DNA from 2 places in the Shewanella sp. SR43-8 genome. Region 2 is predicted to be linked to the other one. Evidence: predicted binding sites of a transcription regulator. Region 2 holds the regulator's gene; the other holds the start of a gene.
The links. The regulator LexA, encoded in region 2, represses DNA repair genes until DNA is damaged. The targets are predictions, from matches to a motif close to TACTGTATNNNNATACAGTA.

Region 1 (16,287 bases), on a different contig from region 2:
ATGTGTAAAATGGCTAACCATTCGGATGCGATAGCTAACTGTTGCGCTGTCGGTTGTTGATACAAACCAATCGAGTCATAAAAGCCCGATACAATCACATCCAAGGCACTGCAATTAACTCTGTACTGTAAATGCAACGCTGATGACACCATGCCGATATGCTTTTTTATCTCCCAAATACTCTCGCCTGAGCCTCTTTTTTTACCAAAAATATCAATGTCGTTACTGTAACATTGTGGATGATCACCAAAAATAAGCCCTAGCAAAGTACTTTTACCACAACCATTTGGGCCTTTAACTTGCCAATGTACGCCATTATCGATGCGCCAATTAACCCCAGAGAAAATCACTTTGTCACTGTAAGCTACTCGGCCATTGTGTAACTGAAAGACCGGATTGGCGAATAATGGCTTATGTCTGTGACGACGAATAAGCGCCAACATATCTTCACTTTGTTGGCCTGATTGCGCCGTAAGCTGACTAATTAGCGGATGATTATCCCACTCAGTCTTAGCCATTACGCTGTCTAACGCGCCATGATTAAACATCGCAACATGCTCAATCCAGTCAGGCATATCTTCTTCACGTGACACGACCACCAGCATTTGTACCGTTTGCGACAAAAGCTGTAAATATTGACTTAACGCTTGTCGATGGCCCACATCAAGCCCTGCATAAGGTTCGTCGAGGACTAAAAATGGCACTTGGGTTGCCACAGCACGGGCCAGCATGACCCGGCGACTTTCACCGGTAGAAAGCTGAGTAAACTGGCTATCGCTTAACCGAGTGAGATCCAGCTGTTCTAATAAGCGCTTTGTCAGTGCGTGATCATCACATTGGGTAAAGATCACCCCATAAACGCTAGTATTAGGGTCGATGTAGCCTAAAGCCTCGCTGTCATCTTGCTCAAGAATCTGTTCGAGTAACAGCTGCTGTTCATGCAGTGACACCAAAGCGACCTGCGAGTAGTCAACACCCGATAGTATGCCTGAATAGGCCAAAGCGTTATCTTGTGCTTGCTGAGTCAATAACTGGCCCAATATGGCGCCTAAATCACCTTCGGTACTAAACACGCCCCAAGATTGTTGTGATTCAATAAGCCAATCTTCAATGTTCATGGTGACACTAGACGAACGGCATTGCAGCTGAGTAAACCGAATTTCCATTGTGGCGATTATCCCTGTCTATTAATACTGATTCTTCACCAGAGTTTATCTTCTGAGTGTCTCACAGGAGTCTTAAAAAAATCGACAAAAAAAGTAGAACATTTTGGTTCTACTTTGCGATTAAAATCACTTCAGTTGATCACACTGACGATTATTCACGAAAACGGCCATTTCATTAGCGTAGATTCAATTATCGCCCCTCTGCCATTGCTACATAATCAGCTTAATACTAAGTCTGCATAGAGACTTGGCATAATTCACGGCTCGGCCAGATTTCATAAAACATAAAATCAGCCTGGTTAGCATCATCTTGCTGTATCGTGTTCATTGCTCTTCAAACTTGTATTTTGCCTACTCAAGCTTGCCCTCTACTTCTGAGAAGATGTGAATAGGTTACTGGCAATAATCTTTCTTTGACACCTGACTGTTTTAAAACATGTCGTCACCAACCTAGTCTGGCCAAGGCGACTAGCCTGGGTAAGTTTGCCTGTCATCATCCCTCTTAACAATTTTCATCGCTTGCCACCCTGTTAATTTTTCGCTTTAGTTTTCTTTTTATATGGCTTTTTAAAGCTGCGCTTTGGTGCACTGCTGGCAACACCTTGTAATGCAGAAGGTAACTGACTCGATGCTTGGGTAATTAGGTTATCTAATTGGCTGAGTAATGGCTGCATAAATGCATCATACTTAAGCCTTTTTTGACTGATGGCATCGAGGCTGTTTTCCCATAATGCGGTCATGTCTGGTGTGGTTGCAGATTCAGGTAAACTGCGGATCAAACCAACACCCACAGGTGTGGCCAGTATTGATTTACCTTGGCGAACTAAATAACCGCGCTTAAACAGTAATTCAATAATCCCAGCACGAGTCGCTTCAGTGCCTAAGCCATCAGTTTCTTTAAGAATTTTCTTAATATCGCTGTTTGTCACATAACGGCTAATGCCAGTCATCGCGCCTAATAATGTCGCGTCGGTAAAATGCTTCGGCGCTTGAGTCATTTTTTCTAGTAATTCACCACGCTCACATTGGAGTATTTGCCCTTTAACCAGCGGCGGTAATGATTGTACCGTGTCGTCGTTATCGTCATCGCTGCTAGTTGAACTAGAATCAGAACTCGCTTGATTTACTGTGGTCGCCCGCTTATACAGTTGTTTCCAGCCTAAGCTTTTGTCTCGACGCGCTTTAGTGGTAAACAAGCCTCCAGCAATAGTCACTTCCACAGCGGTTTCAGCATACATATAAGCTGGGTAAAACTGGGCTAAATACTGCCTCGCAACGTGTTGATATAACTTGGCTTCGTTACTGGATAACGATGAAAAATTAGCAACTTTCTCTGTGGGTATAATGGCATGGTGAGCATCGACTTTACTGTCATCCCAAGCTTTAGACTTAAGCTTGGGATTTGGAGCATCACAACCATCAACTAATGCAGCAGCACCTTTGAGTACCGCGTCCAATACTTTTGTTGCCAAAGCATGTTGATCTTTAGGTAAATAGCGACTGTCTGAACGCGGATAGGTAATTAATTTATGACGCTCATACAAACTTTGGCAAGTATCAAGTACCTCTTTTGCTGAGAGGCCAAAACGTTTAGCTGCGTCTATTTGCAATGCTGATAAGCTGTAGGGTAATGGTGGGTTTTGGCGCTTATCTTTGGCTTCAAGTTTAGTCACTTGCGCTGGTTGACCATTAATACGAGCAACGACATTTTCAGCTAAGCCTTTGGCTAACACTCTGCCATCTTCATCCATGTAGGGTTGGCAGGCTTCACTCGGTTGCCATTTGGCGGTAAAGGTTTGTTGCTGCTCGGTAACCAGATGGGCCAGCACTTCATAAAAAGACTTTGGCTTGAAATTGGCAATCTCATCATCGCGGCGCACCACTAAGCCAAGCAAAGGCGTTTGCACTCGGCCAACAGACAACACACCTTGGTAACCCACTTTGCGCCCTTGAATGGTATAAGCACGAGTCATGTTCATGCCATATAGCCAATCAGCGCGGCTGCGGGCTAATGCAGAAGTCGATAAAGGAATAAACTCACGATTACTGCGTAACTGCCCTAACGCACGTTTGACTGCTTGTGGATTTAAATCACTAATTAATAGTCGCTGAACTTGATTGAGCTTGTCACCCTTGACGCCTAAATAAACAATCACTTCATCCACCAGCAACTGCCCTTCACGGTCTGGATCGCCAGCATTAATGATTGCTGAGGCTTGCTTAACCAGTTTACGCAACACAGTAAGTTGACTGCGAGTTTTGGTTTTAGGCATGAGCTTCCACGTTTGTGGCACTATGGGCAAATGTTCGAGCTTCCATGATTTAAATGCATCATCGTAAGCATCAGGTTCGGCTTGCTCCAATAAATGGCCAATACACCATGACACGCAATCACCATTGGCGGCAGTGATAAAGCCATCACCTTTTTTATGTGGTTTTGGCAGAACATCGGCAATAGCACGACCGAGACTGGGTTTTTCAGCAATATATAGAATCATAATCCATTATTAGGGCGCTAAAGTTCAATTAGATAAAACTCGATTGCACCGCTTAACTGTATAAATTTACAGTATAGATTAGCGCTAAATACGCCAAGCTGCAAATACGAAATAATTCACCACTTATATCGTCAAAATATTACAATACGCAGCTTAAATCCCAAATACGATGAACAGATGAAACTCGGCCAGCGTTTAGCACAAATCAACAGTATGATCCCCGTGGGTTATAGCCATATTTGGGATTGTTGTTGCGACCATGGATTTCTTGGTGCGGCATTACTTGATAGGCATGCAGCAAACACGATCCATTTTGTCGATATTGTGCCGGCATTAATGCAGCAGCTAACCGCTAAGCTTGAACTTTTTTACCCATTGCAAACTGCCAATCAATGGCAAGTACATTGTGTCGATGTGTCAGCGATACCTCTGGAGCAAGACGAGCAAACCCCATTAGTGATCATTGCTGGTATTGGCGGAGATTTGATGATCGAGTTAGTGAATACACTTTGCCAATTGCACCCTAACCGTCAAATTGATTTTATCTTGTGTCCGGTCCATCACCAGTACGAACTTCGCCAACAACTCATTGAACTTGATTGCCGTTTAATTGATGAAAAACTGATTGAAGAAAATCGCCGCTTTTATGAAATTATCTATGTGAGGCGTGACAGTCCATCATCACGAATAGCAGGTGATAGTGAAAGTGATAGTTCTACCACTAAGATTAGCGCTGTGGGCGATAAATTTTGGCAATGTAACAATGACCACGAGCGCAATATTGCTATACGATATTTACACAAAGTGCTGACTCACTATCAAAAAATAACCCTGTCGAATCCGCAAAAAGCATCACAGGCGTTGCAAGATTATCTAGCAATTAAAGCACAAGTCGAGCGTAAAGAACGGACGTCGACCTCCGAGTGTACGGCGCTATTTTAGACGCTGGATCCCGGCTCAAAAGCATTACCGGGATGACGGTAAAAGGAATCATATCTGGTTGACGATAAAAGCAATCGCTATCTGATTGAAGGAGTAGCAGACATATTCGTTTGACGATGAAAGTAATCGATATCTGATTGAAGGTGTAGCAGACATATTCGTTTGATGATGAAAGCAATCGATATCTGATTGATGCTGTAATAATCATATCTGGTTGCGGTGATAGCAATCGCTATCTGATTGAAGGCGTAGACAATATTGCTGGATGGTCATATTTGAAAGCGAGCCCTTAAATCCGATGCGTTTATATTCTCAGGTTATCACTTGTCATCGATCTTTATCGCTCTTACAGCCTCTAGCCGCGAAGCGACCTAGCATCTAGGCATTTGCTCAGCGCTCGCTTGCTATCGTTCTTTATCGCTTTTATAGCCTCTAGCCGCAAAGCGACCTAGTATCGAGATATCTATCTTGTTATCCCTTGTTATCGAGTGTTTAAAGCGGACATAAAAAAACCAGCATTTTTCATGCTGGTTTTTTATGGTTATGAAAACCTGGCTAGCTTATGGATGACACTCGTTGTGCATTTCTAAGTTAGTTCCAATGTCTTTTGAGCGGTTAGCTTTGGCATCATCATTACGTAATTGTGTTAAATGGTCCAAGTAAGCTTGGTCAACGTCATTAGTAATGTAATGACCATCAAACACTGATGTTTCAAAACGCTTAATCTCTGGATTTTCCATTCTTACGGCTTCAATTAAGTCGCTTAAGTCTTGGAAAATAATGCCATCGGCACCAATGATTTTAGCAATTTCGTCAGCATCACGACCATGAGCAATAAGCTCATTTGAGGTCGGCATATCAATACCATAGACATTCGGGAAACGGATTTCAGGAGCTGCTGATGCAAAGTACACTTTCTTTGCTCCAGCTTCACGCGCCATTTCAATGATCTGCTCAGACGTAGTACCACGTACTATTGAGTCATCAACTAATAGTACGTTTTTGCCTTTAAATTCAGTGTTAATCGCATTCAATTTACGACGAACTGATTTTTTACGTTCTTGCTGACCAGGCATGATAAACGTACGACCAATATAGCGGTTTTTAACAAAACCTTGGCGATACGGTAGATCCATGCAACGGGCAATTTCTAAGGCAATATCACACGAGGTTTCAGGAATAGGAATCACCACATCAATGTCATGATCTTCCCATTCTTTCTTAATCTTTTCGCCCAACTTAGCACCCATGTTTACACGGCTAGCATAAACAGACACTTTATCAATGCTCGAATCAGGACGTGCAAAATACACGAATTCAAAAATACACGGAGCATAGCTTGGGTCTGCAGCACATTGACGGGTAAATAATTGCCCATCAAGTGAAATATAAATAGCTTCGCCAGGTGCCACGTCACGCATCACTTCAAAGCCAACTGCGTCTAAAGCAACACTTTCTGAAGCAACCATATATTCAGTGCCGGTAGGCGTTTCATGTTTACCAAGTACCAATGGACGGATACCAAATGGGTCACGAAATGCAACTAAACCTTGACCGATGATCATGGCCACTACAGCGTAAGCACCGCGGGTTTGCGCATGCACTTTGGCAACAGCATCAAACACTTCATCAGCACTTAAGGTTAAACTGCGCGTTTCTTGTAACTCATCGGCTAACAGGTTTAACAAGATTTCGGAGTCAGAAGTAGTATTAACATGACGACGCTTTGTCACTAGGCTTTCAGCCAGTTCAATCGTATTAGTCAAGTTACCGTTATGTGCTAACGAAATACCAAATGGCGAGTTAACATAAAACGGTTGAGCTTCTGATGCACTCGAGCTACCAGCAGTAGGATAACGAACATGTCCAATACCGGCATTGCCTTGTAAACGCTGCATATGTTTAGGCTCAAACACATCTTTGACTAAGCCGTTTGCTTTACGTAAACGAAACGCATTCATGTCAACAGTCACAATACCTGCTGCGTCTTGACCACGATGTTGAAGCACAGTTAGCGCATCATAAATGGTCTGATTAACTGTTGATTTTCCTACTATTCCGACGATACCACACATGGGTAAGGTTCCTCACTGTAAAGTGTTTTATGTTTATATTTGGGGTACAAAGCTTGACGTGTTTTCCAGATAGTTAAAAAACCACTGAATAACCACACCAAATTCAGGTACAAGTACAGAATCGTGCCACCATTTAGAATCTGGAAATGCTGTAAACGCATCCATGAAAAACAGTAAAGCACTAACGATCAACGCGCCACGAATGGCACCAAAACACAGGCCTAACACTCGGTCTGTGCCCGATAAGCCTGTTTTGGCCACTAGCTGGCCGAGTAAATAATTAACGAGTGCCCCTAAGATCAGGGTAATGATAAAAAGAATAGCAATCGCCACACCGTTTCTGACTAACTCGTCCTGCATTTGGGTTAAATGAGCAGCAAGATCGAGGTAAAACTGGCTAGCGATAAAGAATGCAGCAAACCAAACCACAAGAGACATGGCTTCTTTGGCAAATCCGCGGATCAAACTGATTACAGTTGATAACCCGATGACGATAATAATTGCGTAATCAATCCAAACCATGAAGATGGGGATCCGGTATAGGGTTCAAGACGGCGGGATTCTAACAGAGACAGAGATGTTTCTCACCTCTGATTGTACAAATTATTCTTGCGTGATTAAGAACAATCAAATTGTAAATATTAATCACCCAAGCAAAATACCGTCTGAATAGGTTATTGTTCTTGTGGATTATAGGCAACGATTTTGCCTTTTAATCCGGTTAATTTGAATATAGGTTGCTGACGAGCTTTAAGTTTATCTTCTGATACTTCAGGGCCAACGAACACTCGGGTGAGTTTCCCCTCGACAGGTGTTTTAGGCAGTGTGTAAGCCGTAAATCCGGCTTTACGCAGTTGAATAATCAACGCTTTTACATTAGTAATATTATTAAAACCGCCTAACTGCAGCGTAAAGCCTGCGGTAATCGGTGCAGAGGTTTTATTCGCTACCTGGACTTGAGGTTTTTTGACCGTTTTAACCACAGCAGGCTTTTCAACTACTTGAGCCACTTCTTTAGCTGGTTCTTTGGTTGCTTCCTCTTCACCTAATGCCACAATATCGTTGCTAAGGTCTTGTGGTTCTGCAATCGTTAATACTTGGAACTCTTCTACTTTTTCAGCAGAATTAGGGCGATTTGGAGCTGTTAATCTAGCTGGTCGTAAAGGAATTTCAGTGAATTCCTCAACAACCTGAGCTTTTTTACCGTCTAATAAATCAGGTAAAAAAATCACTCCCAAGGCCACGAGTACTATGGTTCCTACCAAACGATTTTGAAATTGACGATTCAAAGCTAATTCCCTTCTTTAACCAAATGACGTTTATGATGATTTCTAAAAACGACGTCTTAAACAAATAGTGTTTATAACAATTTAAACCCTGCGACAGTATAAAAAGAGCCAAATACAATGACCACATCATCGGCTTTCACTGTCGTTTGGATCGCGTGCCATGCACTGCTGATATCAACAAACTCACTGGCACGGTCACGGCATGCATCATTAGGCAATGCTTGACGCAGAGCTTGCGCTGATGCGCCACGTGGAATATCTAAACTGACGAAGTTCCAGTGACTAATTTGCTCGGCTAATGTCGCTAATACTGACGTAATATCTTTATCTTTAAGCATGCCACACAAGGCTACAATACGACGACCTTGATACGCCTGCAATTGCTGGGCTAAATATCTGGCCGCATGGGGATTATGTGCCACATCTAAGAGTACTAATGGTTGCTCACTGACTTGCTCTAATCGTCCAGCGAGTTGAGCTTGCTGCAAACCTTGGTTAATCTGCTGCTGACTAATGTGCGGCCAAATATGGCTTAGCAAGGCTACAACACTCGCCGCATTGGCCAGTGGTAGCTTTGGTACACTCAGCCCTGAATATGTTTGTTGCATCGATGTAAAATGCCATTGGTCTGAATGGCTCTGGTCTTTATGGTAATCAAACTCATGACCAACACGATAAAGTGTAGTCCCTATTTGATGCGCATATTCAGTGACGCTCATCGGCAAATCGGGTTCACCAACAATGGCCAGGCAATCGGGGCGAAACACACCGGCTTTTTCTCTGCCAACCAGTTCACGGGTATCACCTAAATATTCTTGATGATCAAGATCAATAGAGGTAAGGATCGTGGCGGTGGAATCAATCATATTGGTGGCATCTAACCTGCCCCCTAAGCCCACTTCAAGAATAATCACATCGACTTTAGCAGCTTTAAATAAATATAAACCGGCTAAGGTAGCATATTCAAAAAAGGTTAATGAAATATCACCACGAGCGGCCTCAATGGCACAAAAGGCTTCAATAAGAGAGGCATCACTGGCGTCTTGCTGATTAATCTGTACTCGTTCATTGTAGTGCAGTAAATGCGGTGAGCTGTAAACACCCACCGACAAATCAGCTTGGCGTAAAATCGACGCGAGCATGGCGCAGGTGGTGCCTTTACCATTGGTACCGGCTACAGTAATCACTTTAGCAGGAGCCAAATCAATCACCTCAAGACGCCTAGCAACAGCGCTCACTCGAGTTAATCCCATATCAATTTCACTAGGATGAATAGCCAGTAAATAATCCAGCCATTGATTTAAGCTTGATTGTTGATTAGGAACAGTAATTTCAGACGCGATTGACATAATTCAATACCATTTAACGTATGCAAACCTTAGCAGGTGTTGCAGTAATATACTCTGGGTTTAACAACTCAAAAATGACTAACATCACTTTAGTCGAGCATAAACAATGGCCCAAGAGACAACTTAGGCAGTTGATATTGCTCTGGGTAAGTCACATCGACTAAATACAATCCATTAGGTTTAGCCGTCGCAGCAGCTTGCTTGCGATTTTTCAGAGCTAACAGTTCAGAGATCCACTCGATAGGTTGATTACCTAAACCGATTTGTAACAATGAACCCACAATATTACGCACCATGTGGTGTAAAAATGCATTAGCTTGAATATCGACCATGATGTACATGCCTTGGCGAGTCACATTGACTTGATGCACGTTACGAAATGGGGTTTTAGATTGGCAATGCAGCGCTCTAAAACTGGTAAAATCGTGTTCACCAACAAAAAGTTGCGCAGCTTGATGCATCAATTTTTCATCAATATCGCCGTGATAATGACTCACTCCGGCACTGAGAATACCAGGGCGTAGCTTATGATTATAAATAACATAACGATAGCGTCTGGCCAATGCACTGTATCTGGCATGAAAACTGTCATCAACTTCTTTTGCCCATCTCACCGCTACACTGTTGGGTAAATTAGCATTAACGCCTTGTGTCCACGCCGTCATTGGACGTTGCACATTGGTGTCAAAATGCACCACTTGCCCAGTACCATGTACTCCGGTGTCAGTTCGTCCAGCACACGATACTGTTATAGGCTCGTTAGCCACATAACTTAACGCTTTCTCAATCTGGGCTTGCACTGAATCGACATCGAGTTGGCGCTGCCACCCACAAAACCCACTACCATCATACTCAACACCTAACGCGACCCGCATGCCTATATCCTCTACTCAATAATGGCGCGCAGTTTATCACAAAAAAACGGCGCATGTATCTGCGCCGTTTGCTTTTATATGGTCAACATAAGCCTGTATTTTAAGCCTATGAGACCTCATTTAGTGGGTTAACTGAAACTGTTAATCAAATTCTTAGCTTCTAATTGTTGACGTTCATTACCGTCGATTTGCACTTCTTTTAATAATGCTCGAGCACTGTCTTGATCTTCAATTTCAATGTATGCCCTGGCTAAATCAAGTTTGGCATTAACAGAGTTTTCTTCATCATCAACATCAACCATATCTGGATTGCCGATTAACGAGTTTACAGAGCCCATATCAACACTAACGTCTTTATATTGATCTGTTTTATCGTCATCTTCATCTGCATCGTTCAACAATTTATCAATATCAATGTAGCCGTTTTCACGTTCAAAACGCATTAAGTCATCATCACTGGCTTTATATGCTGAAGATTTGCTACGTTCTTTTTCGTCAAGTGCCGCTAATGCTTCATCAACCGTTAAGTTGTTATCGCTAAGGATATAATCGTCTTCAGAGCTATAGTCATCATCATTGTCATCATCTTTTAATGACTGTGAAAATGCTGCCAATAAATCATCATCACTTACCTGTGGCTCATCGACTTCTTTTTCATCAGCCGCTGACTCTACCGCATTAAGTAAATCACTTTCCCAATCTAATAACTCAGGTTTAGGTTTGCTCGATTTAAGATCATTAAAGAAACCAGAATCTTTATTGGCCTTATTTTGCGCGACCGATGGCGGCGTATCGTCATCGTCCATTTGAGCCAACAATGCCTCAAGACCATCATCATCTGTCTCTGCCGCTATTTTAGTAGCAGGCTCTGGCTCAACCTCGGTATCGCTATCAACATCGCGGTCAGTCGCGCTGCTTGATGCTAATGCCGCCTCAAGTTCAGCTTCCAACCAGCTGTTATCTTCCTCTTCGCTGTCGATTGCAGTATCAACTTTGGGTTCTGCTGCCGCAGGAGCTTGGTTATCTTCAACATCATCGTCTGTTGAAGCTAAATCGGTTTCAGTTTCAGTAAGATATTGGTCAAACTCGTCAAATAATTCATTATCTTCAAGAGCTTCTTCGACAGATGTTGAGCTCTCAGCATCAGTGGCAGAAGGTGAATCGTCGGTTGCTTTCTCTTCAAAGCTGGCCAATAGAGCATTAATATCATCATCGATAGATTCATCATCGGCTACAAGTTCTTCAGCAGCGGTATCATCCTCTAACTCAGCGGCAATTTGTGCTTGTAGCGCAGCATTGTCCTTATCAATGTTATCAGATTCAATAACCGGGTCATTAAGGCTAGCTAACAATGCATCGATGTCATCATCACTGGTTTCATTATCGTCATCAGCATCAGTGATATCTTCATCAGTTAATTCTGCAGCAATTTGCGCCGCTAAATCATCATCTTCTTCGGCAAATGTAGAATCAATAACCGGTTCATTTAAGCTCGCCAATAATGAATCAATATCTTCATCGCTGCTCTGTTCATCCTGGTCATCTGCATCGTCTTGTAACTCAGCAGCAATTAACGCGGCAATGTCATCATCATTGTCAACTGAATCGCTGGTAAGAGGTGCCAATTCGTCTGCTTCAGCACGGTTATCGCCGCTATCTTGCGAACCGTCTTGATCACTCTCATCTTTGGTGGCAGATAAGCCAGCAAGCAGCTCGTCAGCATTATCATTGGTGTCATCTGTGGATATAGCGTCATCTGCAGATATAGTCTCATCCGATTCAGCAGGCGTATCACCAGACTCGCCAGGCATATCAAATTCAGCTAACAATGAATCGATATCATCCTCGGCTGTGGCCGCTTCGGGTTTACTCTCTGCAGGCGCAGCATCAGGCTCAGCCGGCATATCAAATTCAGCTAATAATGAATCGATATCATCTTCGGCTTTGACCGCTTCGGGTTTACTCTCTGCAGGCGCAGCATCAGACTCAGCTGGCAGATCAAATTCAGCCAATAATGAATCGATATCATCTTCGGCGGTGGCCGCTTCGGGTTTACTCTGTGCAGGCGCAGCATCAGACTCAGCTGGCAGATCAAATTCAGCCAATAACGAATCGATATCATCTTCGGCTGTGGCCGCTTCGGGTTTACTTGCTGCAGGTGCAGCATCAGACTCAGCTGGCAGATCAAATTCGGCCAATAACGAATCAATATCATCTTCGGCGCTATCCGCCATAATGGGTTTATCAGCATCATCAGACTCAGCCGGCATATCAAATTCAGCTAATAAAGAGTCAATGTCATCTTCGGCAGTTGATTGCTGAGGTTTTACAGCAGCAGCTGCAGCAACCGACTCTGCTGGCATATCAAATTCAGCTAATAACGAATCAATGTCATCTTCGGCAGCTGCATCTAAAGCATCAGTGTCATTATTTACAATGTCGTCAGCATCTAGCTCAGCTAATAAGCTGTTTATATCATCCTCTGACCCGGTAGAATCTAGGGATTGATCAGGATCATCATCTAACCCAGCAAGCAGACTGTCTAGATCATCGTCATCTTCAAGCGGTGGCAGATCAGAATCTTGATCATCCATGGCTTCAGCCCATAAATCATCTAAAGAAGTGCCCTCATCTTCAGGCACTTTTTCATCAATGAACATATCTGAAGCCATGTCCATCTCAGCATCACCGCTCATTTGGACTTCAGGCTGTAAATCAACGCTATCTAAATCCAATAAATCATCAATCGACTCTTCATCATCAGTATCTAAATGAACCACTATATCGTCAGAGTCGTCAGCTGCCTGTGTTGGATCGAGCGCTTTCTCGGCTTGAGCTTCTGTATTTGCCTCAGACTGCTGAGACTTCTTACTCCGGCGACTGAGTAACCAAAATATAAGTCCAAATATCGCCAAAAGCGGCACCGATGCAGCCAAGATCAGCAACATAGTGTTGTCCATTAAGCTGCGCCAAAAGTCAGTCGGCTCCTCAATAACGGGCGCAGCATTCTCGCCTTGATCTACGAGTTTTTTATTTTCTAAACTTAGGGCATCAAATTTTTCGCGTAATAACTGTAAATCTTCTTCAAGCGACGAAATGTTTAATGACATTTGTTCAATTTTGTTTTTCAACGCTTGATTGTCATTGTTACTGACCATTAACTCATCTTGTGAGCGCGCTAACTCATCGGTAAGCATTAATGTTTTTGCATTCGCTTTATCTAGCGAGCTGTTTAGCTCACTCACTTCAACAACATTCGCTTGGTTAATCGCTTTGGTTTGAACCTCAACAGCAGGGGGTTGTGGGGCTATTTGCAGTGGTTTTGTTGCTGTAGGTTTTTTGGCAATATCCACTTTAGGAGATTGCACCGGTTTGCTAGCGGGACGGGGCTGAGTTTGTCTACTCATGCGGCTGTCATCTTGCTCTGCGCGGCGTTTAGCGACATCATTGGGAATAGCGGCTATCTCATCGGCAGAAGGAATCAGTAATATCATTCCTCGCTCTAATGTATTGTAATTATTACCGCTAAATGCGTGCGGATTAGCATCAAATAACGCCGCCATCACTTGATAAACACTAACCTTGTCACTGGGTCTGACTTTTTGCGCAATACTCCAAAAGGTATCTCTTGACGTCGTCGGACCATATTGGCGTTTGGCTGGTTGTTTAACCTCGCCATTGGGACCAGTAATTTTGAGCGTTTCAGCTTGTGCCGACTCAATAATTTGTACACTGGTTAAGCCAACGGCTGTGCAGGCGATCAAACCTACAATATATGAAGTACGCAAAGTCATCCCATCCTTCCCATTTAGCGCTATTGAGTTACCGACTTGGCAACAGGCTTTAGGCAATTTTTATCGTTAGTATTATGGTCGTTAACTATATCTGATCACATCCATGATGAGCCAATTTCGCAGGCAATTTCAATGTTATTGATGTTAAAAATGATATGTTTACGACTATAAACTAGATTTACCACACCTGCTACTATTGGGATCAGTAAAACGAAAAAAGCCTGCGCATTGCAGGCTTTTTAAACTAAATCGCGTAACTGATTAAGTCATTACTGATCATAAAAACGTGACTAGTAATAATCTCTAATCAAAATCTCGGCGATTTGCACACTGTTTAATGCTGCACCCTTACGAATATTATCGGCAGTAACCCATAAATTTATACCGTGAGAATGAGAAATATCTTTACGAACACGACCAACGTAAACAGGATCGTTACCAGCGGCTTCAGTGACAGCTGTTGGATATTCGCTATCATCGTCAAATAATTCTACGCCAGGTGCGTTACGTAATACGGCTTTAACATCTTCGGCATCAACAGGTTGACGAGTTTCAATGTGGATAGCTTCTGAGTGACCATAAAAAACAGGCACGCGCACAGCCGTTGGATTAACGACAATTTCATCGTCACCAAAAATTTTCTGCGTTTCCCACACCATTTTCATTTCTTCTTTGGTGTAGCCGTTTTCCATGAACACATCGATTTGCGGCAATACGTTAAATGCAATTTGCTTTGGATAAACCGACGGCTCTGAAGGCAAACCTTGCAGTAATTTAGCTGATTGACCGGCTAACTCATCAATCGCCTTTTTACCGGTACCCGATACAGACTGATAAGTCGCCACGTTAATACGTGAAATACCAAACGCATCATAAATAGGCTTGAGCGCCACTAACATTTGGATGGTTGAACAATTAGGATTGGCGATAATATTGCGATTTCGAAAATCAGCAATCGCTTCTGGATTAACTTCAGGCACGACCAACGGCACATCAACGTCATATCTAAAATGTGAAGTATTATCGATGACAACACAACCTGCTTCACCTGCAATAGGCGCCCATTTAGCCGAAACATCGCCACCAGCAGAAAAGAAACCAATTTGTGCTTGGGTCCAATCAAACGTTTCTACGTCAAGAATTTCAACTTGTTTACCGTGAAAACTGACCGTTTCGCCAGCACTGCGACTGCTCGCTAATGGAAACAACTTAGCAACCGGAAAATTACGCTGCTCGAGGATCTCAATCATAGTTTGACCCACTGCGCCCGATGCACCTAAAACGACTACATTAAATTCTTGAGACATAATTAACGCCCGACTCCATATTTTCCAGTTTGAACAATCAATCTACCTTAGTTTAGTTGTGCTTTACTAGGGTTAATGTACTAAAAAAGCCGACTTTGAAGTGATTTTTTCTCAACTGGCTAAAATTACTGTTTTTTAGCCTTAATCTGTGCGCTTGTCGGCAATATTCACATTAGCTTATCAATTAAAACCTAAAGCATTCAGCATCGATGGGTTTATCGAACCAGCAGATAAATAGTCCACAGATTGCGTTAATGAGATAGCACTATATTCACGACGATAAGTGTGATTTTTTCGCATTAAATCAAAACCTGTCGCGGTTGAAAAACACCCCCTAAAGTTAAAATCATCATCACGTAAATCATAGACCAAACGCGACAATTTCAGCAATTGGCCTTCAGTTAAATCGCCTTGGCTAACAATTTGGTTAAATTGAAACGCCGGTAATAAACTCTCCAATGATTTCTTTACTGGAAAATCAAGTAACTCACACCACTTTTGATACAACATAAACGTACCGCGAGCTTTGCCTTCAAGGCTATAACCAGCAATATGCGGTGTTGCAAACTCTGCTAAAGCAACTAATTCGGCCATTGGGTTAGGTTCACCTTCCCACACATCAAGCACTAGTTTGACATCATCGCGTTGCTGTTTAAATTTGATCAACGCTCGGTTATCAATTACCTCACCTCGACAGCAATTTAGTAACCAAGTATTGGGTTTTAACTTATTCAGTCTAGTTTCATCAAACAAGTACCAGGTTTTGTGCTCACCTTCTTTGGTGATAGGCACATGCAAACTGATAATATCGGCCTGCTCAATAATCGTATCAAGTGACACAAACTCACGGGTATCACCTTGCAAGGCTTTAATGGGGTCACACAACAACACTTTTAGCCCATAAGCTTGCATACACTTCGCCGCTGCAGTGCCGGTATTACCAGCCCCGACAATCCCCACCACTTTACCGGCTAAAGACTCACCAAAACGCT
Region 2 (16,287 bases):
AATATTCCCTAAAATCTCAGTTTTCACAAACTTTCCCTAGCCATATAACGCCGCCATATGGGGCGCAAAAATGCTTGGCTATACTTTGCGACGAAGGAGCGCAGCCAAGCGTTTTGCGTCCCTGCCATAATGGCCTTGTTATACATCCCAATTAAAGCCCGCGCTGCCATCGCTTTGGATAGATGCCTTTAAAAGCGATATTGATAAGCTCTTGCTTATCGATATGTCCTTTTTTGAACTTCATTCCATAAAAAATGAAAGCAAATAATGCGCAAAATGCATATAAAGAAAAGCAAAGAACTAAAAGGCACACAGTGAACATCATCAATACTGTGCCACTATCATAGCTACGAATTGGTACATCTGACTGAATCCCAAAGCTTGAGGCTATAGCAAAAAACAACGGATATGCTACCGAAAACCCAATCAGACAACCAAAACCACCAATCTTTGCAGACTGCGAGTAAAAGTAAGGTTTTAATTTTCTTTGGCTATTGATAGCTCGAATTAGCACAACCACTTCCCTAGGATGTATAACGTTTGGCTAAGGGGCGGGCTTTAGCCCGTCCCAGGGAGCGAAGCGAACGATTTGAACCAGTTGTTAGGGGTCAATAACCTAGGTCCAGTGCTTTCCGAAGCTCACTCAAAATAGTGGAGGAGTCCATTACAATTTTCTCGCTAACAACCGGCTCGGCACCATGAATTATTGAGTTGCGAAGAGTTATTAATGCCTTGATTTCGCCATATAACGACTCGCTAATTTTCTCGTTTCGGAAGAGCATTTCAGATAATTTAGCATTAGAAATATGCCGGCGGGGACGGCTTGGATATTCTGTCGAAGATGTCGTTTGATATATTGAACCATACTTGGCAATAATTTCTTCTAATTCGTTGTAGTTTTTCAAGAACTCTTCGAGGCTTCCTTTGATCGTTTCCTCTCTAGCAGGGTCTACTTGATTCTGAAGTTTTCTGCTCTCTCTTTCAATTCGCTTGGGAGATATGACTTCAAAAATGAAGTAGGTGACGGCCAGTAAGGTGGTTACAAATGCTGACTGTGCTGAATTTATAATTATCGTGCTAAGTGTTGTTCCTGTGCTTTCGTATGATATGGCTAGATTTGAGAGTAGTAGTGTTACAACTGAGGATAAAGTTACAAAAACTAGTAAGGTAAAATACCTATTTTTTAGGCTCTCTACAGCCTCGACTAAAGTTTCATCCTCTAGCTCTTCACGACTAAGCTCATTACGGAAAAATATAAAACCTGTGAGAGTTAACCCGTAGACCCCAGCTAGTACTTGGGCTGAAGTTGAAAACAGATAAAGAATTTGGTTTTCGTTCAATACCAATATTGGATTGCTTGTGCCTACATAGCTTGTAATTACCGCCAAGGCACCAAAGGCAATGCAGAAAGAGCTGATTATTCTTGATGGTGCCCAAAAGTTTTGCATTTGAATCCTAACGCTGTTTTAAGCGGCAAATTGCAGTTGGCTAAAAATAAGTGAGGCACGAACAAAAAGCCCACTGTAATTTGTCCGACTTGAAAACCCTTGTTAGGTGTTTTGTGGGTACATATGGAATGACCAATATTGCATAGCTTCAAACTCTTGCTCTTTCCAGTGTTGTCCGCAACAATCACATATTAATTTACTAACTCTTTTTTGATGCTCATCTCTATAAGATTCACTCTCGCTAAAATGACAGCCTTTTTTTTCCATTTGGTCTTTGGTAGTTCCCTTAGGTCTGTTAGATAACTCTATGAAAAGACACTTACAATGTAAATCATTTATTGCTATTTGTAATAAATTAGCTTTCCAAAATTCTTCCCAAGTTAGTTTATCTTTTTTAAATTCATCTAAAAGAATAATTTCTCGATTTGAAATCTTACACAGATCTTTTAACCATCTTTTTTGACGACCATTAAAATCCATTCTGCAACCTCTAAAAAAACACCTAACGCTTTGCTAATTGGCTGCCGCAGCGCAGCGTAGGCAGTCCAGTGGAGGCCACGCTTTTTGTGGCCGGAACGAAATTAAGCAACTTGTTATAAACCGCCTACTCAATACTGACAACTTGATATTTTGCTCCAAAACCATTATCACGCTCCAGTTCTCGAAGTGTTAATACCACATCATTTAGATCCTGTTTTAACAAAGCATGTCGACCATAAATTACTTTAAATGAAGTGCTAGATTCAGTTCCTACGATTACTTTTTTAACATCCGCGTTGAACAAATAAAAAGTCGACCAAGTCGAGCAATCATTTTCACCAAAGCATAATTTTCCAGATTCCTTTTCGGTATCTAAAAGGAACTCTAGATCAGCCTTCACTTTGATTTCGTTTGCTGCGAACACAAAACAAGGTAAAAGCAAAAAAGTGAAGATTAATAATTTTTTCATAAAGGCTTATAACGCCCCAAGCAGGGGATTTTATGAGTGTTTTTCAGCGAGTGAAATTCCCGCTGACTTGGCTTGTTAACTGCTTTTGCAAATACCATGAATTTCCTTTGTATCAACTGACTTTTGCACTTGAGACCAGTTTTGACCGTCATAATAATTAACGACTACGCCATGCTTATATACATGAATCGTAATATCGTCTGATTTATAAAAATAACCAGGAGCAGCAGTTGCTACATAGTTTTGCCAATTTGAGTTATTCAGTTGTAACCATTTAGTAAGCTGAGCATATTCAACTGAATCCTTGTTGACCTTTCCGTTGCATGTAACCCAAGAATCAGGATGATAAACGGTAAAATCTATATCTTTTGAGCGGTCAAACCACAAAAGCAATGCGCCAACTATGACCACTCCTCCAATAAGAACATATGCAATTACTTTCAGAAACTTGACCATGCTAATCCATGCAGTTAACAGCGTATTAACGAGAATTCCGATAAACATCCTGAGAAGCTCACCAAAACACAACATCCAAATGGCTTTAATTATTAATGATTTTAGTAACTTATCAGCTTAAATAATCCAAATCAATCACCTTTTAGTCTAGGCAAAAGCAAGAATTTAGATAATTGAGAATAATACAAACTCGTTATGCAGAGCAGATATGTTAACAAATATCAAAATAGTGCTTTCATAAACTAGCGATAACTATGTTCGAGCAAAGTTTAAATTGGATGTTCTCTAACAAGCTTTGGGGCAAAGACGTGTTTCAAGGTGGCCTAGTGAATGACCGTAAATTGCACAGAATTACTAAATCTCTACTACGTTCTACCCCTGATAATGTTAAAATCTCCGCATCAGAATTACCGAGAAACTCAATGTTTATCCATCATGTTAACGGCATCGACTGGCTAGTGATCACAGCTTTTGAAGAACTGAAAACTATGTTTATCGAAGAAGCCGGTACGATACCCTCTTGCTTCTCTACCGCCAGCGAATTGAACCTGGTTGATCAAGCAAAGCGAACTTATAGATATTTGCCTACTCTCAGCGGCGTAATCACCGATATCGGCACATATCAAAGACAGGGTAACGAAGAAGATTTGGACCCACAACTTGCCTGCTTAGTTGAGGGGCGTGGTCGGGTATTTATCTATCACGGCGGCTTTGTAGCTTTTGTGGATGACGAGCAAACCTTTATTACCCGAATAGACTGAAAATTATTCAGTAAGTTGAAATCGGCGAATTGGCATCCCTAGCAAGGAATGGGACAAAACCAGGTTAGCTGTTAACTTAACATTCGTAGCAAATGAAGCTAAATCGAAGAGATAGAATGACCCAGTATAGATGCGCCTGAGGGTATCGAAAACAGGGATGTTTTCGTTAAGCGGCCATGGATGGCGCAAAGCGTCCCGAAGCAGTATCTGCACATAAGCCCACTGCAGGTGATTAACTGCATTGAAGGTACAAGCTTCAAACCCATTTAACCAACACCCACTCAGCTAAACACCACTAAACCAAACATAAAAATGCCAAACCTTCATTCGAAAGCCTACAAACTTTGGGGGCAAAACCAAGTTAGTTTTTAACTTAACATTCGTACCAAATGAAGCTAAATCGAAGAGATAGAATGACCCAGTGAAGATGCGACTGAGGGTATCGAAAACAGGGACGTTTTCGTTAAGCGGCCATGGATGGTGCAAAGCGTCCCGAAGCAGTATCTACACATCAGCTCACTGCAGGTGATTAACTGCATTGAAGGTACAAGCTTCAAACCCATTTAACCAACACCCACTCAGCTAAACACCACTAAACCAGACATAAAAATGCCAAACCTTCATTCGAAGGCCTACAAAATTTAGGCACAACGAGTTCGTTTTCTTGACTTAGAAACGGACAAAAGTAAGTCAACACTAAGCCGCTCTATCACATCTTTGTAATCGCGACATTCGCTATCCTGTAGCACACTTGCAGCAGGTAGTGAGTAGCAATTAAATCATGTGATCAATCAAACTTAACCGAACCAAATAAGTTGAGTTAATCAATATCTCACTTACGTTGTTGTAATATGAGTTGCTTTTCACGAGCAAGCATTACCATGCGAAACATGCCCCAAGCCATAATCACAGCACCTAAAAGCAACATGACATTAACAATGACAGCTTGGTTAGCGAGTATAGGTAAAAAATCTTGGTCAAATCCGGCAACTAAACCGTAAATTCCGAGACCAAACAACAGTGCTCCAGGGAAATCAATTAAGGCGACTATCATCATACTGCGATGAATTCTAGCCAACTCAGCTTGGGTGTTATTCTGTGTCATTTGCTCATCCTTGCCTAAATACACTTAATGAGTATCTATTACAGATACCACGATTATGCCCAAAATAGCGCTTTGCAATTGAAGTATCAGCGTCATCAACGGCAACATAAACCATCCAATTGACGGATATGGTTATTGCTATCATGCCAGCAAATAGCTTATTGACCAACATACCATTGGTTGTTAAATATCAGCCAGAATAGCCACAAACAAAAAAGCCTTCAAACGAAGACTTTCTGAATAATTATGATTCGATTATAACAAGTTGTGGTTATTTAAATACCGGTAAGATATCTGCCATTGCCAGTAAGTGACATGTTGCGGTCACTATCCCAAACAACACCACAAGCACAATCAGTGGCGTTCCGCCTGGCACCTTAAAGCCGACATAATGGGGGTACTGCTGCCTCACTTTATAAGCCAGCAAAGCTGGAACAATCACAGCCCATATGGTGGCTGCAAGTGCAGCAAAACCAATGGCGAGGATAAACCCATTCGGAAACAGCAAGCCCAATATTGTTGGCGGGATAAACGTAACCGCTGCAGTTTTAATCCGTCCGGTGCGCGAATCATCAAAACCAAATAGATCTGCAAGGTAGTCAAACAGACCTAATGTGACACCTAAAAATGATGATGCCACGGCAAGATTGGCAAACAGGGTCAACATGCTATCAAGCCATTGGCTGGCAATAACCCCTGACAACGCTGCAACTAACACCCCAATATTACCGCCTTGGGCAATAACATCGGCAAACTGGCTGCGCTGAATATTACCCATAGTTGCCACTAACCAACACACATAAATCACTAATGCGATTGTGGTTCCGCTAATGATAGCCTTAACAATGGTTTTAGCATCTTTACCGTAATATTTAACTAAACTGGGTACGTTACCGTGATAACCAAAACTGGCTAAGCCAAAAGGAATCGCAGCGAGCAGATAAGGTAAGTAACGCGACTCACCATCGGGTGATACCAGTTTCACGGTATCGATATCGATCAATAAATTACCAATGGCCAAGAAGAAGGTAATGACCATGCCACCAAGCATGATGGTGGTAATGCGATCAACCGCTTTAGTACTGACAAATACCACTAGCGCCAGCACCACGGCAAACACTAACCCTGCCACACTCTGAGGTAGACTGACACCCAATGCCGATAAACTGTGATTAACAATCGATCCGCCACCACTGATATAGGCATAAGTTAAAATGTACAACACAAAGGCTATAGAGACGCCGTTAATGACTCGCCAAAACTGCCCTAGGGTTACTCGAGTTAAGGTATCGAAACTGTCACCGGGTTCAAAATGCAAGTTAGCTTCTAATAACAGCAAACCCGACATTAGCATGCAAAACCAGACGCCGAGCAACATCGCTATTGAGTAACCAAACCACATCCCTGCACCAACAACTGGCAAGGAAAACATTCCCGCACCCACTGTAGTGCCAGCAATGATCATCGCCCCACCCAATACTGACTTACCACTAGTGCGATGCTTGGCCGCATTCATATGGTTTGCCATTATTGTCCGTGCTCCGCATCCACACTGTCTACTATGGTTTGTTTCACTGACGAACTCAGTAACTTGTTGGCATGATCTCGAATTCTGATCACTTCGTCACGATGTTCAACACTGCATAAGTAACCTAGTTCTTTTAACTTAACACTCAAGGTGTTATACAGTTTTTTGTCATAAAACTCTGGAGCGGTAATCCCGTGAAGTGCGCCTAGTCGTTGGGCCAACAAGTGACTGTCGGTTTCAAGAGCAGAACGTTCAAGCTCAGGCTTTATCGCCAGTAAATTAAAGATAATGGCATAACGCTGCAAGGTCTCACTGATCGTTTCAGCCAGAAGTAATACTTGGGTAATATGACGAGGCGTGATGACAAAGTTATCATTGTCGCTCAACAAACCTTGCTCAAGCATAAAGTCTAAAACGCCATCAACATATTTAGGCACATCATCAATGCCCATAAATAACTCTGCTTTCAACAATGGATAAAAATCCATCACGATGGCATGAATGCGCGCGCGATCGCAGTCATCATAGCGCAATAAACAACTGGCAATTAATGACGGTATCGCCATTACATGAATAATATTATTACGGTAATAACTCATGGTGATGGCAATTTTTTCATCAACAGAAATAATCTCACCAATAGAATCTTTGGTACTAACAAACTTATTTAACGACAAACAATGATCAACAATCGACTTACCATCACCCTCGGCGACCGATGCGTAATCGGTATAAGGTACGGTTTTCAATAAGGCTAAATACAGATCAAGTTGGCGTTCTAACTGACTTCTTTCTAATGCATTTTGCTCTGAGGCTAATAACACTAAACTGGTTAATGTTACCGAGCTCGCGGCGGCAGCACCGTTAATATTGGTCATCACGCGGTTAGCGAGTAAATTAACCGATGGAGTAAACCACGATGGTTTTTGATCAGGCTCTTTCGCCAGTTCGCTACGCCATTCTGGCGCTTGTTGATTTAAGAAGTGCTGTAAGTTAATCGGCTCACCAAAATTAACATAACCTTGGCCAAAGTTGCCGAGTTTACGCAGCGCACCAAATAACTGCCAAACAGATTCTTTTTTCTTTTTCTTGCCGCTTAACTCTTTGTGATAAGTGGCCACTTCCATCACATGATCATAACCTAAATACACTGGCACTAACGTCACTGGGCGCTCTATGCCGCGAAGTACACTGTTTATGGTCATTGCCAACATGCCGGTTTTAGGCGCAAGTAAACGCCCTGTACGCGAACGCCCACCTTCGGTGAAATACTCAACCGAATAACCTTTAGCAAATAACTGATCTAAATACTCACGAAATACTGCGGTATACAGTTTATTACCATTAAAGCTGCGGCGGATGAAGAATGCTCCACCACGGCGGAACATTGGCCCTGCAGGCCAAAAGTTCAAGTTAATACCGGCCGCAATATGCGGCGGAACCATACCCTGATAATACAAAATGTATGACAGCAACAAGTAATCCATATGGCTGCGATGACAAGGCACATAGACAATTTCATGGCCATCATGGTGAAGCTGTCTTACCTGTTCAGCACCTTTGATATTGATACCGCTATATAATTTATTCCATAACCAAGTGAGAAAACGCTCGGCAATGCGCACTAAACTATCTGAATAGTCTGCGGCAATTTCATCGAGGTATTCAATCGCAGTTTCACGAGCTTTTTCAGGAGATACTTTTTTGTTGACTGCTTCTTCTTCAATAGCCTTTTTAATTGAATCTGACTTTAATAAAGAGGCAAATAGCATTTGACGATTAGGTAATTGTGGCCCTGTCATAACTTTACGTTGGCGACGGAAATGTACTCGCGCGACACGAGTTAATTTATGCGCAATTCTTTTGTCTGTACCATGCTCATCAGCCATATGGCGCAGCGATAACGCATTAGAAAACTGCACAAAATTATGTCGCCCTAAAAATAAAATCATCAGCCACTTACGTAACCAAGTTGGGTTTTCTCTTTCAAAAACAGCCGCTGTCATGCTGTCTTCTTCCTTACCAGGAGTACGTCCCCAATAAAGACAAACTGGCACTAATTGAATATCAAGGTCAGCATTCTCACTATGAAGCGATAATAAACGGGTAAAATAATTAAGGAACTTCTCACCACTTTCACGTTTACCAAATAGAGGTTTACGCCCCTCTAAACACACCACTCGAGGCACTCTTAAACCATCAAGCTGTAACGGCTCATAAGGACTTGGCATACCAAATCCTTCAGTGATTTCGCTCAAGGCGGCAATATCACTAATAGATTCCGTTTTCATCAAATAAACCAAGGGCTTGGTCGGATCTATATTGAGGTCATCAAACGGATCATGGGGCACCACAATGGTCTGTACCATCCATTTCTGAACCCATTTTAATGCTTGTAAAAATATTGAATCTGGTTTTGACATGGTTATTTTCGCAACATAAGCCATTGTAATATTGTCGTATAGGATACCAGAAACCACCCTGCTTACACTATCTGGCCGACTTATCTTTACGTGTAAGCTCTCACTTTAAGACATAGTGCAAGATAAAACATATATAATAACTAATAAAAACATTTATTTAAGTTACAAAAAGCCAATAAAACACAAAAAATAGTTGGTTAATACTTGCACGAACACAAACACTGTATATAATGACAGTCACTGTATAAAAAGACAGGAATCATCATGAGACCGTTAACGCCGCGCCAAGCAGAAATATTAGACTTAATTAAAAACAATATCGCCGAAACAGGTATGCCACCCACTCGTGCTGAAATTGCGAAACGTCTTGGCTTTAAAAGTGCTAATGCTGCCGAAGAGCATTTAAAAGCATTAGCCAAAAAAGGCTTTATCGAGATCATGCCTGGAACCTCTCGAGGTATTCGCTTACCTCATGAAGAACAGATTGAAACCGGTTTGCCTCTGATTGGACAAGTTGCAGCTGGTGAGCCTATTTTGGCTCAAGAACACGTTGAACAGTATTATCAAGTCGACCCGAGCATGTTTAAACCTGCCGCAGACTTTCTGTTGCGCGTTCGTGGTGACAGCATGAAGAACATCGGTATTTTAGAAGGCGATTTACTCGCGGTTCATAAAATGCAACAAGCACGTAATGGCCAAGTTGTAGTAGCGCGTGTTGATGATGACGTCACCGTAAAACGATTTGAACAAAAAGGTAATGTGATTTATCTGCACGCAGAAAATGACGATTACACCCCGATTAAAGTTGATTTAAGTTGCCAAAGCCTAACCATCGAAGGGCTTGCCGTTGGCGTTATCCGTAATGGAGATTGGTTATGAACAAACTAATGGGCATCGCGCCACGTCACCCAGGCTTATGGGTAGATTTAGCTGAAACAGAATTGCATGGCAACCAAACCATTCGCACATTACAAACAGTCACCCAAGGTGAAGCTGAGTTGAGCCAGTTGTGTAGTCAACTCGCCACATTGAGCCAACAAGGTCGATGGATTGTGTTAATTAGCCCACCACACATTGGCTATAAACATATGCTGGCAAATGCTGGCGTGAGAATGGACCGTATTTTACTGGTGCACACTAAAGACGAAGTCGAAACCTTATGGGCGATGGAAAAAGCGCTTACCAGTGGAACATCAAGTGCTGTCGTCACTTGGACAAGCTCACTTGACGCTCGTGATAGTCGTCGATTAGAAATTGTGGCTAAAAGTGCACGGGCTTTAGGTGTGGTAATTGAGGATGTGAATGCTCACTTACCTCACAAACATCAACTTGTTAGCCCTACATTAATAAATGGAACAAGTAATTTTTGCTCATTTCACTAAGCATTAACCCTTACTTACCAAGCCCTGTATTGAATTCAGGGCTTTTTTTCATCTTTTTTCAGTCAATTAGCCAACAAAGTGATCTTGATCAATGTTTAATCTACAGCTAATGTTGTTCCCAAGGATGAAATATTATTCATCTTTAATTGGACGTGAATGACAGTGATTAAGATTACTTTCAGACAAATGAGCCAACTCAATATTGATAAGTTCTGTAGTAGGTACAAGCGTGGTGCACCGCTAATAATAAAACCGTAAACAACCTGTTTACTGCCACCAAGGTACTTTGAGGTCATCAAACTTTTTTCGGGAACCGAAAAGTTTGCATAGAGCAGAGAATTACTGTGTGACTTTTCTTTGTAATTGCTATTTGCAATGAACAGAGGAGCAGTCTTGTGAAGCAATGGTGGTATTGTTTACTGGTGGTGTTTATAGCACTTCCGCTTGGGGCATCAGAAATGTCCCTCAACATGACTCAAGGCGTGACAGATATCAGTGGTAAGGTTTATGGCCTCCACATGACGATACTTTATATCTGTTGTGCCATTGGGTTAGTGGTGTTTGGGATCATGATTTATTCAATGATTTACCATCGCAAATCAAAAGGCGCTGTTGCGGCAAATTTTCACGAAAGTACTAAAGTGGAAATAGCTTGGACCGTCATTCCTTTCATCATCTTAATCGCCATGGCTATTCCAGCCACTAAAACCTTAATTGCCATGGAAGATCCCAGCAATGCGGATCTCACCATCAAAATTACTGGGTCGCAGTGGAAATGGCATTACAGCTATTTTGATAAAGACATCGAATTTTACAGCACATTATCGACCCCCAGAGATCAAATCGATGGCATAGAGACTAAAGGAGAGCATTATCTTCTTGAAGTCGATAAACCACTCGTACTGCCCATTAACCAAAAAGTGCGTTTTTTAATGACATCAGATGATGTGATCCACTCATGGTGGGTTCCGGCTTTTGCGGTTAAAAAAGATGCCAATCCAGGCTTTATTAATGAAGCATGGACCCGCATTGATAAGCCCGGAATTTATCGTGGCCAATGTGCCGAATTGTGCGGTAAAGACCATGGATTTATGCCAATTGTGGTGCAAGCATTATCAGAGACAGATTTTGATAATTGGTTAGTAGAGCAAAAGCAACTGGCCAGTAATGCCGCTGCTGCGGCGGCTGCATCACTGTCACAAACCTTATCTCTTGAAGAGTTAACCACCCAAGGCGAACAGATCTATCTTGCTCGTTGCGCCGCTTGTCACCAACCTAATGGTGCGGGCCTTCCAGGTGTATTCCCATCACTAATTGGCAGTCCTATCATAAAAGGCCCTGTTGCAGGTCACCTCAACATCGTCTTAAACGGTAAACTAGGAACCGCAATGCAAGCCTTTGCCAAGCAACTTACCGCCCAAGAGATTGCCGCAGTGATTACCTTTGAGCGTAATGCTTGGGGCAATAATACCGGTGATGTTGTTCAAGCTGCTGATGTGAGTAATTTCTCTGGCGGCAATGAAGCAAGTACTGAAGCAAATAAGACTGAAAGCACAATGGCCGCAACAGCAACTGAGAGCACCAATACTGCGACAGAAAAAGCGACTCAGGCTCTTGAAACCATCGCAAAGGCTGTAACACCAGAGGTTGTTGCCATTGAAGATCTGCCGACCTTAACCTTGGAGCAATTAATCACAGAAGGTGAGCAGGTTTATGCCACCACTTGCGCCGCATGTCATCAAGCCTCTGGTGCTGGTTTGCCAGGCGCTTTCCCTTCACTTATTGGCAGCCCTGTGGTTACCGGACCGGTTAGCGGACATATCGATATCGTTATGCACGGTAAAGCAGGCACCGCGATGCAGGCATTTAGTAGTCAACTTAGCCCACAAAAGATGGCCGCGGTGATTACTTATGAGCGCAATGCGTGGGGCAATAATTCTGGCGAGGCGGTGCAACCTGCCGATGTCGCTAGCCATGGACAGTAGGGGAAGACAATGAGCACAACAACGCACGATACACTAGCTACCGCTCATGATGATCATCACGGAGCGCCGAAAGGGCTCATGCGCTGGCTACTCACAACTAATCATAAAGATATCGGTTCGCTGTACTTATGGTTTAGTTTTATTATGTTTCTCACTGGTGGCGCCATGGCAATGGTCATTCGGGCAGAGTTATTTCAGCCTGGATTACAGCTAGTAGAACCTAACTTTTTTAATCAAATGACCACGGTTCATGGTCTTATCATGGTATTTGGCGCAGTGATGCCGGCTTTTACCGGATTAGCTAACTGGTTAATTCCAATGATGATCGGTGCACCAGACATGGCTTTACCGCGGATGAATAATTGGAGCTTTTGGATTTTACCGTTCGCGTTTACCATATTACTCAGTTCGCTATTCATGGAAGGCGGTGGTCCTAACTTTGGTTGGACATTCTACGCACCGCTATCAACCACTTATAGCCCTGATAGCACCGCTCTATTTGTATTCGCCATCCATATCATGGGTATCAGCTCGATAATGGGCGCGATTAACGTTATCGTAACCATTGTTAACTTGCGCGCTCCTGGCATGACATGGATGAAACTGCCTTTGTTTGTGTGGACTTGGTTAATTACTGCCTTTTTATTAATTGCGGTGATGCCAGTGCTCGCAGGCGCAGTGACTATGGTGTTAACCGACAAGTTTTTCGGTACCAGCTTTTTCGATGCTGCAGGTGGCGGTGACCCAGTGATGTTCCAGCATATTTTCTGGTTCTTCGGTCACCCAGAAGTTTACATCATGATTTTACCCTCATTCGGCATTATCTCAGCCATTATACCGACCTTTAGCCGCAAGAAATTGTTTGGCTATTCCTCTATGGTTTACGCTACTGCCAGTATTGCTGTGCTGTCGTTCTTAGTATGGGCACATCATATGTTTACCACAGGCATGCCGGTATTCGCCGAGTTGTTTTTCATGTATTGCACCATGCTAATTGCGGTTCCCACCGGGGTTAAGGTGTTTAATTGGGTTGCTACCATGTGGCGCGGTTCGATGACATTTGAAACACCAATGCTATTTGCGGTGGCGTTTATCATTCTGTTTACCATTGGTGGCTTTTCCGGTTTGATGCTGGCAATCACCCCTGCTGACTTTCAGTATCACGACACTTACTTTGTAGTGGCGCATTTTCATTATGTGCTGGTGACTGGGGCGATATTTTCCATTATGGCGGCGGCATATTATTGGCTGCCAAAATGGACCGGTAATATGTACAACGAAACCTTAGGCAAGTGGCATTTTTGGTGCTCAGTGATCTCTGTCAACGTGCTGTTTTTCCCAATGCACTTTTTGGGCTTGGCGGGTATGCCTCGTCGAATCCCAGATTACGCAGTACAGTTTGCCGATGTGAATCAAATTGTTTCGATTGGTGGATTTGCATTTGGTTTATCGCAGTTTATTTTTCTCGCTGTGGTGCTCAAATGTATCAAAGGTGGCAAACCGGCTGGCGATAACCCTTGGGAAGCTGCAGAAGGTTTGGAATGGACCATTGCCAGTCCAGCGCCATATCACTCGTTTACCACTCCGCCGGAGATAAAATGAGATGACACAGCCAACAAAATCAAATCGTAAGTTATTAATCATGCTGATTGCTGGATCAATTGGTATGTTTGGGTTTGGTTTTGCATTGGTACCGCTTTATGACGTGCTCTGCGATACATTGGGGATTAATGGCAAAACCCAAAATAGCGCCAGTAGCTATGAAGCGGTAGTGGTTGATAAAAGCCGTACCGTTACCATTGAATTTGTGACCCAAGTTCAGTCAGATATGCCATGGGAATTTAGCCCTAAAGTTAACCAAATAAGCGTGCATCCTGGTGAGCTCACTCACGCACAATTTTTGGTTAAAAACCTGTCTGCACACGACACAGTAGGCCAAGCAATCCCTTCAGTATCACCTGGACAAGGAGCGGCGTACTTCAATAAAACGGAATGTTTTTGCTTTAACCAACAACCCTTGGCTGCATCAGCAACAGCAGAATTACCATTGATTTTCTACGTGGACCCGGATTTACCCGCGTCTATTAATACATTGACTCTCTCTTATACCCTCTATGACATCACCGATAAACAGACGATCGTCGTAGAGCAAGGAGCAGCAAAATGACCACAAAGTATCAAACTTATTATGTGCCAAACCAGAGTGCTTGGCCGATAATCGGTGCTATAGGCTTATTTTTAATTGCATTTGGCGCAGGCACTTATGTACAACAATTAGCCACTGAAAAAACCTCAGGAAGTTACATATTAATCACTGGTTTTGCCGTGATTATCTTTATGATTTTTGGTTGGTTTAAAACAGTTATTGATGAATCAATGGCAGGACTTTACTCACCACAAATGGATCGTTCATTTAGGCAAGGAATGAGCTGGTTTATTTTTTCAGAAATTATGTTTTTTGGGGCTTTTTTTGGCGCATTATTTTATGCACGTATGATTTCAGTACCTTGGCTTGGTGGCGCATCGAACAATGCCATGACTCATGAGGTACTGTGGCCTGCCTTTGAAGCAATTTGGCCTTTGGTGAAAACACCTGATGGTAGCGCAACCGAGGCGATGCCATGGACGGGTTTACCATTAATCAACACCATCATCCTGTTAACCTCATCGGTTACCTTGCATTTTTCCCACATCAATCTCGAAAAAGCCAATCGTAAACCGTTGATCATCTGGTTAGCGTTAACGGTGATTTTGGGGATTGCGTTTCTCAGTTTACAGGTCGAAGAATACAGCCATGCCTATCAAGAAATGGGCCTAACCCTGTCTTCAGGAGTGTACGGTAACACCTTCTTTTTGTTAACCGGATTTCACGGTATGCACGTGACGATTGGTACCCTGTTCTTGATTATTTTATTACTCAGAATTATCAAGGGTCACTTTACCCCCGACAAACATTTCGCATTTCAAGCGGGTAGTTGGTATTGGCACTTCGTTGATGTGGTTTGGCTATGCTTATTCATTTTTGTTTATGTGCTGTAAATCAGCACTAATAAGGTCTGGGGTTAGGTTGAATGTAGCCTAGCCCTAAGGCCACCAGCAGCACCACAATCACGACAACAGAAAATAACACTCTACGACCAAGATAATGGCTCATTGATTGTTGATGCTGCCCTTTAACCATAATAAATAAGGCTCTAGCTAAGTTAAATAATATGAATACAAGCAACGAGACTAAAACTAACTTAACAATGAAAGGTGTTGTCACAGGCAATCCTTTTAGGAGTGTGGGTGTGTCTCGGGTGTTATTTGTAATGATTACTTTGGTCGTGTTTGGCTTATTGGTCAAGTTAGGATTGTGGCAATTATCACGGGCAGCGTTTAAACAAGAGTGGCAAAGCACATTACTTGTGCGCCAACAGCAGCATGCACTCAATTATGAGGCAATGTTAGCACTGGTTAATTTATCAAAGTTACCCACTGGGTCTGAGTCAGAGGCGGCATTGCTCACAGGTTACCGCTTATCGATTTTGGCAAAACCCGTTAATAACACAATAATGCTGTTAGACAATCAGGTGTATCAGGGGCAAGTGGGATATTTAGCTTACCAAGTGTTTGAAATAACCCCAGAGCAGCCTTGGATACTCGTTGAACTAGGTTTTGTTGCAGCCAACAAAGACCGTCGAATATTGCCTCAACTTGAACCACTAGAAATACGCTACTACACCCTCTATGGACGGGTATATCAAAAACAAACCAATCCATTTAGTGATCAGTTAGATGCTGAACAACGCGCCGATGCGCCAATACGTTTTCAAAACATCAACACTGCAGCATTAGCTGACATGTTAGAACATTCGCTAATACCTGTAGTGCTACAACCAGAAAATGTCCCGCGCTACAACTTACCGCAACCTTGGGTGCCGATCCCATTATCGGCGCAGAAGCATCAAGGTTATGCCTTGCAATGGTTCACTATGGCAGGAGTATTTTTAGGATTAATGAGCTGGATAGCATATCGACAATATCGACGTTAACTCTCGTCGTGAATAAATAACTTAACAATAATATCAATATGATAAAGAGGAGATGGAATGAACTCCCTACCGAAAAAGAGCAATAAAGCGCTAATCGTATTACTGCTGGTGTTTATTTTACCGGTTGCAATAGCCAAGTTAGTGCTAAGCCTAGAACTCTATAATGGTGCGGCGACGAACAAGGGGGCACTGATCAATCCCGAAGTGAGTTATGCC

Region 1: a site for LexA is predicted at 3,719-3,738, ahead of H5114_RS16320 (DNA topoisomerase III). Genes of this name have one in related genera too.

Annotation. Positions count from the first base shown of each region.
Region 1 is NZ_JACJDX010000012.1:138,334-154,620, forward strand. It holds gene H5114_RS16315 (ATP-binding cassette domain-containing protein) at 1-1,166, opposite strand, end outside; gene H5114_RS16320 (DNA topoisomerase III) at 1,697-3,664, opposite strand; gene H5114_RS16325 (tRNA (adenine(22)-N(1))-methyltransferase TrmK) at 3,842-4,606, shown strand; gene purF (amidophosphoribosyltransferase) at 5,167-6,681, opposite strand; gene H5114_RS16335 (CvpA family protein) at 6,715-7,203, opposite strand; gene H5114_RS16340 (SPOR domain-containing protein) at 7,356-7,970, opposite strand; gene folC (bifunctional tetrahydrofolate synthase/dihydrofolate synthase) at 8,042-9,319, opposite strand; gene truA (tRNA pseudouridine(38-40) synthase TruA) at 9,409-10,194, opposite strand; gene H5114_RS16355 (FimV/HubP family polar landmark protein) at 10,323-13,988, opposite strand; gene H5114_RS16360 (aspartate-semialdehyde dehydrogenase) at 14,279-15,295, opposite strand; gene H5114_RS16365 (4-phosphoerythronate dehydrogenase) at 15,476-16,287, opposite strand, start outside.
Region 2 is NZ_JACJDX010000008.1:87,591-103,877, reverse strand. It holds gene H5114_RS11840 (hypothetical protein) at 1-27, opposite strand, end outside; gene H5114_RS11835 (hypothetical protein) at 152-514, opposite strand; gene H5114_RS11830 (hypothetical protein) at 609-1,448, opposite strand; gene H5114_RS11825 (hypothetical protein) at 1,551-1,928, opposite strand; gene H5114_RS11820 (hypothetical protein) at 2,053-2,397, opposite strand; gene H5114_RS11815 (hypothetical protein) at 2,473-2,853, opposite strand; gene H5114_RS11810 (cytosolic protein) at 3,276-3,614, shown strand; gene H5114_RS11805 (hypothetical protein) at 4,447-4,719, opposite strand; gene mtr (tryptophan permease) at 4,991-6,247, opposite strand; gene plsB (glycerol-3-phosphate 1-O-acyltransferase PlsB) at 6,247-8,670, opposite strand; gene lexA (transcriptional repressor LexA) at 8,935-9,549, shown strand; gene H5114_RS11785 (cell division inhibitor SulA) at 9,546-10,052, shown strand; gene coxB (cytochrome c oxidase subunit II) at 10,448-12,037, shown strand; gene ctaD (cytochrome c oxidase subunit I) at 12,047-13,639, shown strand; gene H5114_RS11770 (cytochrome c oxidase assembly protein) at 13,641-14,204, shown strand; gene H5114_RS11765 (cytochrome c oxidase subunit 3) at 14,201-15,076, shown strand; gene H5114_RS11760 (DUF2909 family protein) at 15,084-15,302, opposite strand; gene H5114_RS11755 (SURF1 family protein) at 15,328-16,071, shown strand; gene H5114_RS11750 (hypothetical protein) at 16,129-16,287, shown strand, end outside.